Regions from separate parts of the Thermicanus aegyptius DSM 12793 genome, predicted to be linked through region 2. Evidence: a T-box and tRNA genes for the amino acid it is inferred to sense, from the RefSeq annotation. Region 2 holds a T-box; the other holds one or more tRNA genes.

Region 1 (7,338 bases), 2.2 Mb from region 2:
GACAGGGCTTTACTCCTCCCCGTTACTTACGTCCTGGAGATGTGGTGGAGGTTCATATTGATCAAATCGGGGTGCTCAGGAATCAAGTGGGTCCAGGAGAGAAAAACTAGGAGGATAGGTTGTGAAGAAATACCAATTGGTGGTACGAGAAGACTCCCAGAGCAGGGAAATTGCAGCATGGATCGAAGAAAAACTCCAAGAGCATCAATGGCAAAGGAGCGAGGAGCCTGAGTTGGTGATCGCCATCGGTGGAGATGGGACGATGCTTGAGGCTTTTCACCAATTTTACCGTCCTGAGGTGGCTTTGGTCGGTCTTCATACAGGGCGCCTTGGTTTTTATGCAGACTGGGACAGGGATGAAGCGGAGGATTTTCTCCATCATCTTTTGTTCAAAACGCCCCGGATGGTGGATTACCCCTTGGTGGAGGCCCGTTTTGAGCTGGGCACAGGGAAAGTAAACCGCCATCTCGCTTTGAATGAGGTGATTTTACGCAGTAAAACCCTTTCCACCTTTGTGCTGGAAGTGTGGATCAACGAGCGGCGCTTCGAGTCTTTTCGAGGGGACGGCATCATCGTCTCCACTCCTTCCGGTTCCACCGGTTATAACCATTCCGTAGGGGGGAGCATTATTCATCCTTCCATTGAGGCCATTCAGGTTTCGGAGCTGGCCGCCATCAATAACCGGGAATTCCGCACGTTAAACCGCTCCTTTATCTTGCCTGCCCATCACGTCCTCGACCTCTATCCCAAAAACCCGGATCGCGACATCCTGGTTGGGATTGATGGAAAGGAACATTTCATAACGGGACTTACCCGGGTACGGATGCAGGTCGCACCGGAGAAGCTCCGCTTTGCCCGGTATCGCATTTTCCCCTTTTGGCAGCGAGTGCGGGAGAAATTCTTGGTGGAATAATGAGGAGAGAATCAAAACGAGATCTAATCGGTCACGGGTGGAGCAGCGGTTCAGGAATCTCGCTGTTTAAGTAGGATTCCAATTCCCCGACGCCTTTTTCCAGATCGGTCACATCAAATTCGCGATATAAGCTTTCATATTCCTGCTGTTTATGCCGATACATGGGATCATAGTAGTAGAGGAGAAGAAGGCGAATGAAGGAAGGATAATCCTCCCGATTGAGCGCATCCGCCATCTCTTTGGCAGCTGCCGGGGAGATTCGCTTCGCGATCAGCGTTAAGGCATGCTCCACCCGCGGTTTAAAATCACGGTGGGAGAGATATGGCTCTACATACTCTTCATAGAGTCGTGTGACCCTTGTTTCAAGATCGGCAGTGAGGAGGAGATGAACCCCTTTTTCCCGGGCCGCTAAGAGAAAATCAGGTTGGGTCGCTTTTCCAATGCGGCGACTTTCCGCTTCGAGAATCAGAAAGGGGCTTCCTTTTAAAGTGAAGAGCCTTTCGTAGAGAAGAGAATCGAACATCTTTTGGTTATAAGCCTCCCCATAGCCAAAATTCCCGAATACGGAGCCTCGATGATTGGCGAAGGCTTCCAGATCGACGGTTGGCCATCCCTTTTCCTGTAAGGCGAGGAGAACCTTCGTTTTTCCCACTCCGGTTAATCCATGAAGGTAAAAGAGATGGTCGGGGATGAGGCTTTCGTTTAAGTGCTCCAGAATATATTGACGATAGGCTCGGTAGCCGCCAATCAGGCGTACCCCTGAGAGGCCGACTAGGCCGGCAAAGGTAGCTACGGCTTTTGAACGCATTCCTCCCCGCCAACAGTACAAGGCAGGCTCTTTTCCCGACCGGATAATTTTCCTTAGCCCCTCCATCAAGTGGGGAATCTTCGGGGAGACCATCTCCATCGCCCTCCATTTGGCGGCTTCCGGTCCTTTATTCGTATATAAGATGCCGATTTCGGCTCTCTCCTCGTCTGAAAACAAAGGGAGGTTGACGGCTCCTGGGATACGGGCTTCATTAAATTCTTTAGGAGCCCTTACATCGACATATTGATACGCTTTATTCAGGAAAATTTCTTCGATGGGAAGATCACGCATAACCACACCGCCTTCAGGCTCTTATAGCATAAATTCTACTTTTTTTCGGGGAATTGTCAAAAACGGTTGGTTGGAAGGAGGCTGCAGAATGAAGGGGGAGTCTTTCCCCATACAGAGGGGAGATGAAAATAAAACGGAGGCTGATCTCCGCCGCCTCCCTGCGGTGTATCGGCTGCTGGATTATCCGCCGATCCGTCGTTGGGTGGAGGAAGGCATCTGCTCCCGGGAATATTTGGCCCAAGAAGTGGCAGGACTTCTACAAACCATTCGTGAGGAGATCTTGGCAGGGAGACGCAGAGTGGTAGACGAGGAGCAAGTAATGGGAGAGATCTCTTCCTCGATTCAGGCGAGGTTTCAGCCGCAATTGAAACGGGTGATCAATGGGACGGGAATTCTCCTTCATACGAATCTGGGAAGAGCCCCTCTCTCCGATGAAGCGGTCAATGCGATGGTGGAAATCGCCCGGTCCTATTCCAATTTGGAATATAATTTGGAAAAGGGGGAGAGAGGGTCGCGTCATGACCATGTGGAGGAATTAATCTGTCGTCTCACCGGGGCGGAAGCCTCGATGGTGGTAAATAATAATGCGGCCGCCGTTTTTCTCGTTTTGAGGGAATTGGCGGCCGGGAGGGAAGTGATCGTTTCCCGGGGAGAACTGGTGGAGATCGGTGGATCTTTCCGGGTATCGGAGATCATGCGAGAGAGCGGCGCCATCCTGGTGGAAGTGGGAACCACGAATAAGACAAATAGAGGCGATTATGAGAAGGCCATTACCGAGAGGACCGCTCTTCTACTTAAAGTGCACCCCAGTAATTTCCGCATGGTCGGGTTCACCCAGGAAGTGGCGATTTCTGCCTTGGCGGAAATAGGGAAAAAATACGGTTTACCAGTTTACCAGGATTTAGGAAGTGGAATCTTGGATGAGTTTCCGGGGCATTCCTTTGGAAATGAACCGTCAGCACGAAAGACGCTTTCGTCCGGTGCGGATCTCATCAGTTTCAGTGGGGATAAATTGCTCGGCGGACCCCAGGCAGGCATTATCGCCGGAAAGCGGAAATGGATCGAGCGGTTGAAAAAGAACCAATTGGCCAGGGTTCTCCGGGTGGATAAATTTACATTGGCGGCCTTGGAAGCGACCCTTCGTCTCTACTTGAACTCGAAGCGGGCGATGGAGAAGATTCCGATCGTAAGGGATCTCTTCCTTCCCGCAGACCAGGTAAAGAAAAAGGCGGAAAGGTTTCTTGAAAGCATCCTAAACGAAATGGAGGAGAGGAAATGGCGGGTTGAATTAGGGGAAGTCTCATCCGAAGTGGGTGGAGGTACCCTGCCTACCCATGTGATTCCGAGCTGGGCGCTTCTTCTATCCCATGATCAAGTCCGTCCCGTCCAATTAGAAAGAGCCCTTCGCCAAACAAATCCTCCGGTCATCGGAAGGATTGTGCAAGACCGCTTCTGCCTCGATTTTCGCACCATTCGCGAGGAAGAATATCCCGCCCTTTTCCGCTCCTTATTGGATGGGTTGGCAAACGTTCAAAGAGAAGAGTATGGGGAAATGGAGTAAATTAGGGAGAAAAAACCTGTTGACTTCACCGGTGCATTGATGGTATATTTAAAAACGTCGCTGCCGTATCGATCGTGTTTCCCTTTTCGGAAAAAAGACTTGAAAACCCGATGGGTTTCATAGTATGATATGTCTTGCCCCTACTATTCCGCAGTAGCTCAATGGTGGAGCAACCGGCTGTTAACCGGTAGGCTACAGGTTCGAGTCCTGTCTGCGGAGCCATGGATAGGTGTCCGAGTGGCCGAAGGAGCACGATTGGAAATCGTGTGTGCGGTTATAAGCCGTACCGTGGGTTCAAATCCCACCCTATCCGCCATCTATGCTCCTGTAGCTCAGTAGGCAGAGCGCATCCATGGTAAGGATGAGGTCGCAGGTTCGATTCCTGTCGGGAGCACCAGTTAAGAAGTTGAAGACGGTAAACGAAATTCGTGTAAGGAACTTTGGCGCGGTTCGGAGACGGCCCGTTGGTCAAGTGGTTAAGACACCGCCCTTTCACGGCGGTAACAGGGGTTCGAATCCCCTACGGGTCACCAATCTTCCCTTACACCTCACCGCTTTTACATTTACATTGAAAAGGACGGTTAGCTCAGCCGGGAGAGCACCTGCCTTACAAGCAGGGGGTCGGCGGTTCGATCCCGTCACCGTCCACCATCCGCATGAATCTTCTGTGATCCTTCAGATCGCGGGGTGGAGCAGTTCGGTAGCTCGTCGGGCTCATAACCCGAAGGTCGCAGGTTCAAATCCTGCCCCCGCAACCAATATTTATTGTCGCACTCGTGGTGCTGTGGTGTAGGGGTCAACATGCCGGTCTGTCACACCGGAGATCGCGGGTTCAAATCCCGTCAGCACCGCCATGTATGAACAGATGGCTCGATAGCTCAGTCGGTAGAGCAGAGGACTGAAAATCCTCGTGTCGGCGGTTCGATTCCGTCTCGAGCCACCACCATAGGTCGTATAGCGATCCCCGCTCGGGGGCATCGTTTTAAGGGGAAGGAATGAACTCCCCTTGATAAAAGAAATAAAAAATAATAAAATAACTTTTGTACGGGTTCTTTGGTTGATCGTCAAATTGGGGTGTAGCCAAGCGGTAAGGCAACGGACTTTGACTCCGTCATGCGTTGGTTCGAATCCAGCCACCCCAGCCATTTTATTTCAATAGCCATAAACTTGCGGATGTAGCTCAGCTGGTAGAGCACAACCTTGCCAAGGTTGGGGTCGCGAGTTCGAGCCTCGTCATCCGCTCCATTTTCTTCATGTGCCGGGGTGGCGGAATTGGCAGACGCACAGGACTTAAAATCCTGCGGTAGGTGACTACCGTACCGGTTCAAGTCCGGTCCTCGGCACCATTTCATCGATGCGGGATTTCCCCAATTCGAATACTTCATGTGCCCGTAGCTCAGCTGGATAGAGTGTCTGACTACGAATCAGAAGGTCGGGGGTTCGAATCCCTCCGGGCACGCCATATTACGGAAATCAGAAGTCGGATGCCGGAGAACGGGAATCAGAAATAGAATGGATTTGCGAAAGTAATTGAAATCGATAGATTATGCCGGTGTGGCGGAATTGGCAGACGCGCACGACTCAAAATTGTACGAGGCGGTTTTGGTTCGCGCGAAATGCCGGGACGCCTTGATAGATAAGGGGTTTGCGAAATGTCGACCTCGCTTTTTCCGGTTAGGCATCGCCAAACTCCGTAAATTTCAACCGCTTTTGACCCGCCTCGCTTTTGTAGCGACGTTGAGAGGTGGAGTTGTGTGCGGTTGGTGTGTCGACATTACCTCGAAATGATAAATGAGTCAAGTTGTTCGAATGTAAAAATCTGTAAAAATTTTATTGTGGACAATATGATTCAACTTGTGTTATAATATAATAATATGCCGGTGTGGCGGAATTGGCAGACGCGCGCGACTCAAAATCGCGTCCGAAAGGGTGTGGGTTCGAGTCCCTCCACCGGCACCATTACGTATATTGGATAACCCAGCCCGATGGGCTTTTTTTATTTTTACCTTGTTTTCTTTAGAATTGTTTGACACTGCAAACAGGGAAATGCTAACATTTGTCGAAATATACCCATGATTGACGTAGAGGTTCGGGGGTTTGGGAAGTGAACGGCAATCCGTCCGTGCATCATAAATTGGAGATGGCTCGACAAGAATTATTGGACCTCGGATTACGGAATTCTCTACTGAATTACCGTCTTTTGAAATCCCGTGGTTTGGAAGTGGTAGGCGGGTCACCGCTGGACGTTTTTGAAATTCTGGTTTGCAATCAAAAATCGGTCACCTTCATGCCCGTGGAGAAAGGAAAAAACGAATTGCTTCCATCTGAAGCGGAAGCTGAAGAAACTGAAAACGAAATTCCGTCTTCGGAAGAGGATTTTTCGCTATCCCAACAGCGCGTTCCTGAATCCAAGTTGAAAACGAATTTGACCGAAAAACAATTGCAGGCAAGGTTGTTAAATACATATTACACAGCCCGGACTTTTATCGAAGAACAGGGCGTTAACATTTTGTATATGGCTCTTGGAATGCTGCACTGGCATGAATCCGAAAGCAGTCAAGAGGTTCGAAAGGCTCCCATTATCTTGATCCCGGTGAAACTGGAACGGACGAATGCGCGGGAACGGTTCAAAGTCTCTTATACCGAAGAAGACATCGGATCCAACTTATCCCTGATCGCGAAGGCGAAAGCGGAATTCGGGATTTCCATTCCGCCTCTTCCGGAAGAAGAGGAGATCGATGTCGTCCAGTATTTCCTTCAAGTGGAAGAAGCCATTCAAAGCGAGCCTCGGTGGACGGTGGACAAACAGGCCATCGTTTTGGGATTTTTTTCATTCGGCAAGTTTTTGATGTACCGGGATTTGGACGTAACGAACTGGCCGGAAGAAAGCAAACCTACCGATCATGCCATCCTGCTCAGTTTGTTAAATGAAGGATTTTCGGAACCGGCTTCCGTCATTCAAGATGACGATTTTATGGATCCGCATGTTTCATTTCATGATGTGCATCATGTGGTGGATGCGGACAGCTCGCAGTTGCAGGCCATTCTCGACGTCAACAGCGGCCGGAATCTGGTCATCCAGGGTCCGCCGGGAACGGGGAAATCGCAGACGATCACCAATATCATTGCCGAAGCTGTGGGACGCGGGAAAACGGTATTGTTCGTATCGGAGAAAATGGCTGCCCTGGAAGTGGTCAAACGGCGGCTGGATCACGTCGGATTGGGAGACGCTTGTCTTGAATTACACAGCCATAAGACCAACAAAAAAACGCTCCTCAGCGAATTGGCCAGAACGTTGGAGTTGGGCAAACCGAAAGTGAAAGAGTTTGAAGACAAAGTTAATGTGCTAGAAGACTTTCGTCGACGGCTCAATGATTATTGCGCGGCGAATCATACACCGGTGGGGGAAAGCGGGCTCACCCCTTATCAACTATTAGGCGAACTGGTGCGGTTCGGGCACAAGATTGGTGACGACTTTATTTTCCCCAGCCTGGAAATCAACGGGATGGAGAAATGGGATCGCTCCACGTTCCAGCGCCGTCTTCTGCTCGTGGAGGAGCTCCAGAAACTGCTGGGCACGATGGGAATTCCGAAGGAGCATCCGTTTTGGGGAAGCGGGCGAACCGTTTTCTTGCCAACGGAAGTGGGCAAATTAAGGGAGATGGTGAACAAAGCGAAACGGGCGCTCGAAACCTTAAAGGAATCTTCCCAAGCGTTGGCGCAAATGCTGCATGTGGAAACTCCTCAGGACGTAAAAGAAGTCCA
Region 2 (7,338 bases):
AGAATGAAAAACCTTGCTTAATTCAAAGAAGAAGAGATGATCCACATTTCGATTCAGATTATAACGGGCAACCTCCAACAGGGAGGGAAGGAGGGTCGTCCTAAGATGGCTGTGCTCTTCGCTCATGGGCCAAACCACCGGAATCGCCTTTTTCTCCTCGGCGATGGGGGCAAAGAGACCTTCCATTCTCGGGTCAATGAGGGAATAAGTAGAAACCTGAAAGAAGCCTACAGAAACGAGATACTCCCTGATCTTTCTTCGAAGGGTCTGCGCCTTCGTCCAACCGCCTTGGGTCTGTTCCCCTGCGGGCCAGGTTATGGGAATCTTGTCGTAACCGATAAGGCGTGCCACCTCTTCAAAGAGATCTGCTTCGATGGTGAGATCAGGGCGCCGGGATGGGGTGGTCACCCTGATCCGCTCTCCCTCTAAACCCACAGGAAGTTTTAGACGTTGGAATACGCCCATAACCTCTTCCAGGGATAACTCCATTCCCAACACTTGTTGAATTCTAGGCAGCGAGGTTTCCACGGTCCATTCCAACGGCTGTTCTTTTACCTTCTCCGCGGCAAGTTCCTTCCTCCCTTTTCCCTGGGCTATTGCCTCCATCAACTCGACCGCCCGCCTTAGGGCAAGCCGGATGCGGGCAGGGTCGACTCCCTTCTCGAAGCGAAGGCTTGCTTCGGAGCGAAGGCCTAATTTCCTTACCGTCTTACGGATGGAAGGACCGGCGAAATAAGCCGATTCCAAAAGGATGGTGGTCGTCCCCTGCGTCACTTCCGTCTCCTCTCCACCCATTACCCCTGCAAGACCAATGGCTCGCTCTCCATCGGTAATCAGAAGCATCTCTTCATCCAATTCCCGATCTACCCCGTCCAAGGTGATCAGATGCTCTCCCCGTTTTGCCCGGCGGACCAGGATCTTTCCTGTACCCACCTTATCGGCATCGAACGCATGGAGAGGTTGCCCTACCTCCAACATGACGTAGTTGGTGATATCTACAACGTTATTGATCGGGCGGATTCCTGCGGCAATGAGACGGTTTTGCATCCATTGGGGTGAAGGGGCGATTTTTACTCCCTCAATGAGAGCGGCTTGATACTCCAGACAATCCTCTGTCGCCTCAATCTCAATCTTCCATTCCGGAAGGGGTGCATGGGAAAATGTTTTCCCTCCGAATTCTTTTACCTCTCTGCCGAGTATCGCGCCCACCTCATAGGCAACACCATAGATGCTCAGGCAGTCGCTCCGGTTCGGGGTCAGGTCAAGGTCTAAAACAACATCATCTAATCCGAACACCTTCACGGCATCTTCCCCTACTTCTGCGTGGTAAGGAAGAGTAAGAATTCCCTCTTGAATCTCCTTGGGAAAATATTTCCCTTCTATCCCTAATTCCTGGGCGGAACAGATCATCCCTTCCGATTCAATCCCCCGAAAGCTGCTCATACCAATCTTCACTCCCCCGGGAAGCTTCGCCCCCACGACCGCTACCGGCACGTATTGTCCTGCTGCAATATTGGGGGCACCGGTTACGATGGTATTCACCTTTCCCTCGCCAACTTTCACCTTACATACCTTAAGACGATCTGCATTCGGATGGGGAAGAACTTCCTCCACATAGCCGATCACGACGCCCTCTACCCCTTTATTTCGTTCTTCTACCGCATCTACCTCTATCCCGCTACGGGTAAGTTTCTCCGCCAGCTCCCGGGGAGTAATCCCTGTTAAGTCCACATACTGAGATAACCATGCAAAAGAGACCCTCATCAAGCCTGCTCCTTTCTGATAAAACCTTTGTGATCTTTGTTCTATTGAAACATTTCATTGGGTAAATTTTCCCCACTCTTCTTTTCCCTTTAAAGAAATTCTTCCTTTACAGCCTTGCAAATTGTCCAATGAACCGGAGATCATTGGTGTAGAAATGGCGTATGTCGTCTACACCATACTTCAACATGGCAATCCGTTCTACTCCCATACCAAAGGCAAAACCGGTATATCGGGTCGGGTCATATCCCGACATCTCCAACACGTTGGGATGCACCATGCCGGATCCTAATATTTCCAACCAGCCGGTTTGTTTACACACCCTGCACCCCGTCCCGTGACAAGAGGAACAAGTCACATCAACCTCGGCGCTTGGTTCAGTAAAGGGGAAGAAGCTTGGGCGGAGACGAATGGAAGTCTCTTCTCCAAACATACGCCGCGCAAAGTTCAGAAGGATGCCTTTTAAATCGCTCATACGGATCCCCTCATCCACCACGAGTCCTTCCACCTGGGTGAACATATGGGAATGAGTCGCATCATCCGTGTCCCGCCGATAGACGACACCAGGGCAGATCACCTTCACAGGCACCCTCCCTTCCATGGCCTGCATTGTCCTCACCTGCACAGGGGAGGTGTGGGTACGCAGAAGCATCTCTTCGGTAATGTAGAAGCTATCCTGCATATCTCGGGCAGGATGATCCTTCGGAAGATTTAAGGCTTCGAAATTGTAATAATCGAGTTCCACTTCCGGCCCTTCGGCGATGGTAAACCCCATGCCGACGAAGATCTCTTCGATCTCTTGTATGATGCGGGTTAAAGGATGAAGAGCCCCTCGAGGAGGTCGTCTCCCGGGCAGAGAGATGTCGATGGACTCCAAAGCGAGCCTTTGATTTAATTCCTTCTCCTCCAACTCTTTCTCCTTCAAAGCGAGTTTTTCCTCCAACCGATCCCGGATCTGGTTGGCCAACTGCCCAATGACGGGCCGCTCTTCGGGGCTTAAACGGCCCATTCCCCTTAATACCTCCGTCAAGGAGCCCTTTTTCCCCAAATAATGGACCCGAACTTCCTGAAGCTCCTTGAGATCCTTCGTATTTTCAATTCTTTTTATGGCTTCCTCTTCCAGTATTAAAAGTTTCTCTCTCATAACTCACTCCTCCTTTAATGTATAAAATAAAAAAACCTTTCATCCGTCAGGGACGAAAGGTTCGCGGTACCACCCTTATTGAGCAGAATATTCTGCTCCACCTCAAACAGATAACGGCTCTCACCGTAGCCCTCTACTCTAAATCGTTCAAGGGCTCACTCAGGAGTGAATTCCATCTTCATCACCTGTAAGGGGCTCTCAATCGCCGACCCCTTATCCCTGTCAGGGAGCGGAAGATCTACTCTTCTCCCTCATCGTTTTCACGATTACAATTCGAAACGATATCATACATTATAACGAACGCCGGCGCTTTTTACAACCCTCGCCTTCCCCATTGTGTTGTACGTCCGTGATATTGTCATATCGTAACGCTTCAGAGAATATGTCACTATGGGACAGGAGAAAACTGCAAAACTAATGAATCGACCGTTTATTAAATCTCCCGCCCATCACATCGTGCACGTTTTCAATGGTGACGAAGGCATCGGGATCAAACTCCTCGATAATGTTCTTTAACTTCGCCACCTCTAACCGGTTGATGACGCAGTACAAGATCTCCTTCTCCTCCCCCGTATAACCGCCTTTCCCATAGACATGCGTCACCCCTCTCCCTAAGCGGGCCATGATCGCTTCCGCCAAAGGACCCGGATCTTTGGCAATGATGGTGACCGATTTCGATTCATCGAGTCCCTGCATGACGATATCGATCGTCTTATAAGCGATAAAATAGGCAATCAACGAGTACATCGCGCTCTCAGGACTGAAGAAAAAAGCGGCGCTTCCCAGGATAAAGAGATTAAAGAACATGACGATCTCCCCCACCGAAAAATCAAGGCGGCGGTTAAGGAGAATCGCCACGATCTCCGTTCCATCCAAGGAACCCCCGTTTCGAATGATCAACCCAACGCCGATTCCCAAGATCACCCCGCCGAAGACCGTCGCTAAAAAATGGGAGGAGGTAACGGCGCCGACCGGTTGTAGCAGCGTGGTAAAGAGCGAAAGCAACAGCACGGAAAAAAGGGTAGAGAGGACAAAGGTCTTTCCGATGTGCTTATACCCGATCATAAGAAAGGGTAGATTCAATAACGAGATAAATAGACCCAGGGGAAAACCGGTCAGATGGCTTACGATAATCGATACGCCTACCACTCCCCCGTCGATCACCGTATTGGGGATCAGAAACTGTTCCAATCCGATCGCCACCAAGAAGGAGCCGATCGTCAACATCAAGAATCTCCATGCCGCTTTCAGCGAAGAATGCTTGCGATGCTCTCTTCTCTCCATTCTTACCTCCCCCTTTGAACTTCATATAACATGAGCGCTGTCGCAATAGCCACATTGAGGGATTCCGCCTTCCCGTAAATGGGGATCCGCACCCTGATCTGGGCCATCTTCTCCAATTGAGGGGAAAGGCCGTGTGCTTCATTCCCCACCAGCACCACGACACGCTCGCCATAATCCACCTCCCGATAATCGGCACTTCCCTTCAAGCTGGCCGCCACCGTTTGATACCCTGCCTCTTTTAGCTTCGTAAGGGTCCAGGCCCCATTGACCCTTCGGATCGGGAGATGGAAGAGCGACCCCATCGTGCTTCGTACCGTCTTCGGATTATAAAGGTCAACCGTCCCCTCTCCCAAAAGAACCCCATCGGCTCCCGCCGCATCCGCCGTGCGGATGATCGTGCCCAGATTTCCAGGGTCCTGTACCCCGTCCACGAAGAGGAGAAGGGAGGAGTGCTTTTCCCTTTCGCCGGCGAGGAAAGAAGAAAAAGGACCCTCCACCTCCATCCTCACCACCGCCATGATGCCCTGTGTCTCCTCCGTTGCGGCTAGTTTCCGGATGACCGCTTCGCTGACCTCCCAAGTCTCTATCCCGGGGGGAAGATCACGGAGTAGGAAATAATCTCGGCCTGACTGAAAAAGAAGCACCTCCACCGGTGCGCCGCTCCGGAGAGCTTCCTCAACCAGACGGACACCTTCGATGAGAAAGCGTTTCTCCTCCTCTCTCCCTTTCTTACGCAGAAGCTTTGCCCATTCTTTCACCCTGGGATTTCGGTCGGAAGTGATCATGAGGCTTGCTCCAATTTCTTGATGTCGTCGTTATGGCCGATCACGACCAAGATATCTCCCTTCTGAATGCGATCTTCTCCTCCTGGGGCCACGTTTACCCTATTTCCCGATTTGATGGCCATTACGTTTACCCCGAAACGAGCCCGGAAATTAAGTTCGATCAGTGTCTTCCCTTCCGTAAAGGAAGGAGCCATAATCTCCATAATGCTGTAATCCTGGGCAAGCTCAATGAAATCGAGGATATTCGGAGAGATGAGATTGTGGGCCACCCGAACCCCCATATCCCGCTCAGGAAACACCACCTTGTCCGCCCCAATCTTGTAAAGAACCTTTCCATGCCGTTCATTTTGCGCTTTTACGACGATGTAGCGTACCCCCAGTTCCTTTAGCATGAGCGTCGTCAAGATGGAAGCCTGGATATCCTGGCCGATGGCCACGACCACCACGTCGAAATTGCGAATTCCCAAATCCTTTAAGGCCAATTCATCCGTTGCATCCGCCTGGACCGTATGGGTAAGCTGCTCTGCATAATCCTGTATTAATTCGGGATCGGAATCGATTCCTACCACTTCATAGCCCGAATCGTATAAGGTTTTCGCTACGCTTAACCCGAAGCGACCCAATCCGATAATGGCAAAACTTTTCTTCTGCATAGGCATCCTCCCGGAATTAAAAATGGAGCCGATCTTTTCGGAAAACCGATCGAATTTCCCCATGGTTCTCCACCATTTCATCCTCTTCTTTTGCTCCGATTATTATACCATACCTGGCTTAAGATTCTCCAAGCATTGTCCTCTCTCTCTTTTGCCCCACCCTATTTCATCCTTATTACTTTTTTTTGGATGAACCGTCCGAGGTTGAGCAAACTACTTCATAGTACGGATCATTTTCACATCGCAAAAGGAGTGTGTCAGGATGGCGATCTCGATCAAAGATTTGGACCTGCGGCAAGCCATTATAGCCAAGCTGAACGGAGTCAACCAGGAGAGCTTACGGGAAACCATCACCGATGCCATCCAATCAAAAGAGGAAAAAACGCTTCCCGGCCTTGGTGTCCTGTTTGAAATCTTATGGCAAAACAGTTCAGACCAAAAGCAGCAAGAGATGTTGGATATCATGGTGGAGAATTTATCTTAACACGATCCTGCCAAAGGAATGGAAAAAAGGAGCGGTCCCTCTCCCTCCTCCGGACGATAATAAGCAACGAGAAGAGAGGGTGAATTACGGATCATTCCCTGGCTAAGAAACATCTCTGCGTCGAAAGGGACCGTTTCCAGCATCACATGCTTATGAAGTTCCTGTTCCGTCTTCCCCTTCTCCGCCAACTTCTTGATCCAATCTGCCTGTTCTCCCTTTGAAAGGGAGACCTGCCACCATACCTTTCTCGGTTTATGGCGATGGGCGAGGAAATAGTCGATCTTCATCAACCCTTCCACCACCGTCCAATCCTTCACCCCTTTATCTTGCAAAAATTGGGATAAGCGAAGAAAGAGATCTTCCAGTTGATGGCCAATTCGGCTCCAACCCTTATCCGCCCAATAATCTCCAAAATCCTGGAAAAAATCAAAGGGAGTAGGGAAAACCTCCCGTACAAGATACCGAATCGTGTGGTCCATGCGGTGATGATTCCAATACTTCTCCAAAATATCCTCTACCCGTTTTATGCGGATCACATCGGCAAAAGGAAGGACCCGGTTTCCTAGAATCTCATAGGGGGCTTGATCCATGTATATGTAGCCAAAATCTTCAGCCATGGCCCGCATTCCCGTCCCCCGGAGCATCTTGAGAAAACCCAGTTGCAACTCCTCCGGTTCCAAGGTAAAAACATCGTTAAATGTTTTTCGAAAAGAATCATAATCCTCTTCGGGAAGGCCGGCGATGAGATCCAGATGTTGCGTAATCTTTCCGCTCTCTTTGATCATCCGAACGGTTCTTGAGAGTTTTTCGAAATTTTGTCTACGCTTCACCAACCGATTGGTCCATTCATTGGTAGACTGAACCCCAATCTCAAAGCGAAAGATTTCTGGAGGGGCCTTCTCCTGCAGAAAACGGATCACGTCGGGATGAAGGATATCGGCCGTAATCTCAAATTGAAAAACGGTACCCCGATGGTTTTCCGCGAGAAAACGGAACATATCGATCGCAATATCCTTCTTGAGATTAAAGGTACGATCGACGAATTTAATCGTCCTCGCCCCGTGATCGATCAGATAAAGAATATCCTCTTTTATTTTTTTCAGATCGAAATAACGGACTCCCGTTTCAACGGAGGAAAGACAAAACTGGCAGGTAAAAGGGCATCCCCGGCTCGTTTCCATATAAACGATGCGGTTGGATAGGTGAGGAATGTCTTCGGGGAAGCGA

Evidence for each region. The T-box of region 2 lies ahead of pheS (phenylalanine--tRNA ligase subunit alpha). A T-box ahead of a tRNA ligase gene usually reads a tRNA of that ligase, here a tRNA-Phe.
Region 1: it has a tRNA-Phe gene. The T-box ahead of pheS (phenylalanine--tRNA ligase subunit alpha) is inferred to sense a tRNA for this amino acid. The anticodon was not compared.

What each region holds. Positions count from the first base shown of each region.
Region 1 covers NZ_KI783301.1:2,727,662-2,734,999, reverse strand. Annotated here, with positions in the region: gene THEAE_RS0114505 (fumarylacetoacetate hydrolase family protein) at 1-110, shown strand, start outside; gene THEAE_RS0114500 (NAD kinase) at 122-913, shown strand; gene mnmH (tRNA 2-selenouridine(34) synthase MnmH) at 945-2,012, opposite strand; gene selA (L-seryl-tRNA(Sec) selenium transferase) at 2,101-3,573, shown strand; tRNA gene THEAE_RS0114485 (tRNA-Asn) at 3,721-3,795, shown strand; tRNA gene THEAE_RS0114480 (tRNA-Ser) at 3,797-3,889, shown strand; tRNA gene THEAE_RS0114475 (tRNA-Thr) at 3,895-3,970, shown strand; tRNA gene THEAE_RS0114470 (tRNA-Glu) at 4,032-4,106, shown strand; tRNA gene THEAE_RS0114465 (tRNA-Val) at 4,149-4,224, shown strand; tRNA gene THEAE_RS0114460 (tRNA-Met) at 4,255-4,331, shown strand; tRNA gene THEAE_RS0114455 (tRNA-Asp) at 4,352-4,427, shown strand; tRNA gene THEAE_RS0114450 (tRNA-Phe) at 4,441-4,516, shown strand; tRNA gene THEAE_RS0114445 (tRNA-Gln) at 4,644-4,718, shown strand; tRNA gene THEAE_RS0114440 (tRNA-Gly) at 4,743-4,818, shown strand; tRNA gene THEAE_RS0114435 (tRNA-Leu) at 4,831-4,919, shown strand; tRNA gene THEAE_RS0114430 (tRNA-Arg) at 4,959-5,035, shown strand; tRNA gene THEAE_RS0114425 (tRNA-Leu) at 5,450-5,532, shown strand; gene THEAE_RS0114420 (DUF3320 domain-containing protein) at 5,678-7,338, shown strand, end outside.
Region 2 covers NZ_KI783301.1:508,774-516,111, reverse strand. Annotated here, with positions in the region: gene pheT (phenylalanine--tRNA ligase subunit beta) at 1-1,764, opposite strand, end outside; gene pheS (phenylalanine--tRNA ligase subunit alpha) at 1,871-2,905, opposite strand; T-box leader at 2,951-3,169, opposite strand; gene THEAE_RS0102680 (YitT family protein) at 3,320-4,189, opposite strand; gene THEAE_RS0102675 (TrmH family RNA methyltransferase) at 4,192-4,974, opposite strand; gene THEAE_RS0102670 (potassium channel family protein) at 4,971-5,627, opposite strand; gene sspI (small acid-soluble spore protein SspI) at 5,890-6,111, shown strand; gene THEAE_RS0102660 (B12-binding domain-containing radical SAM protein) at 6,108-7,338, opposite strand, start outside.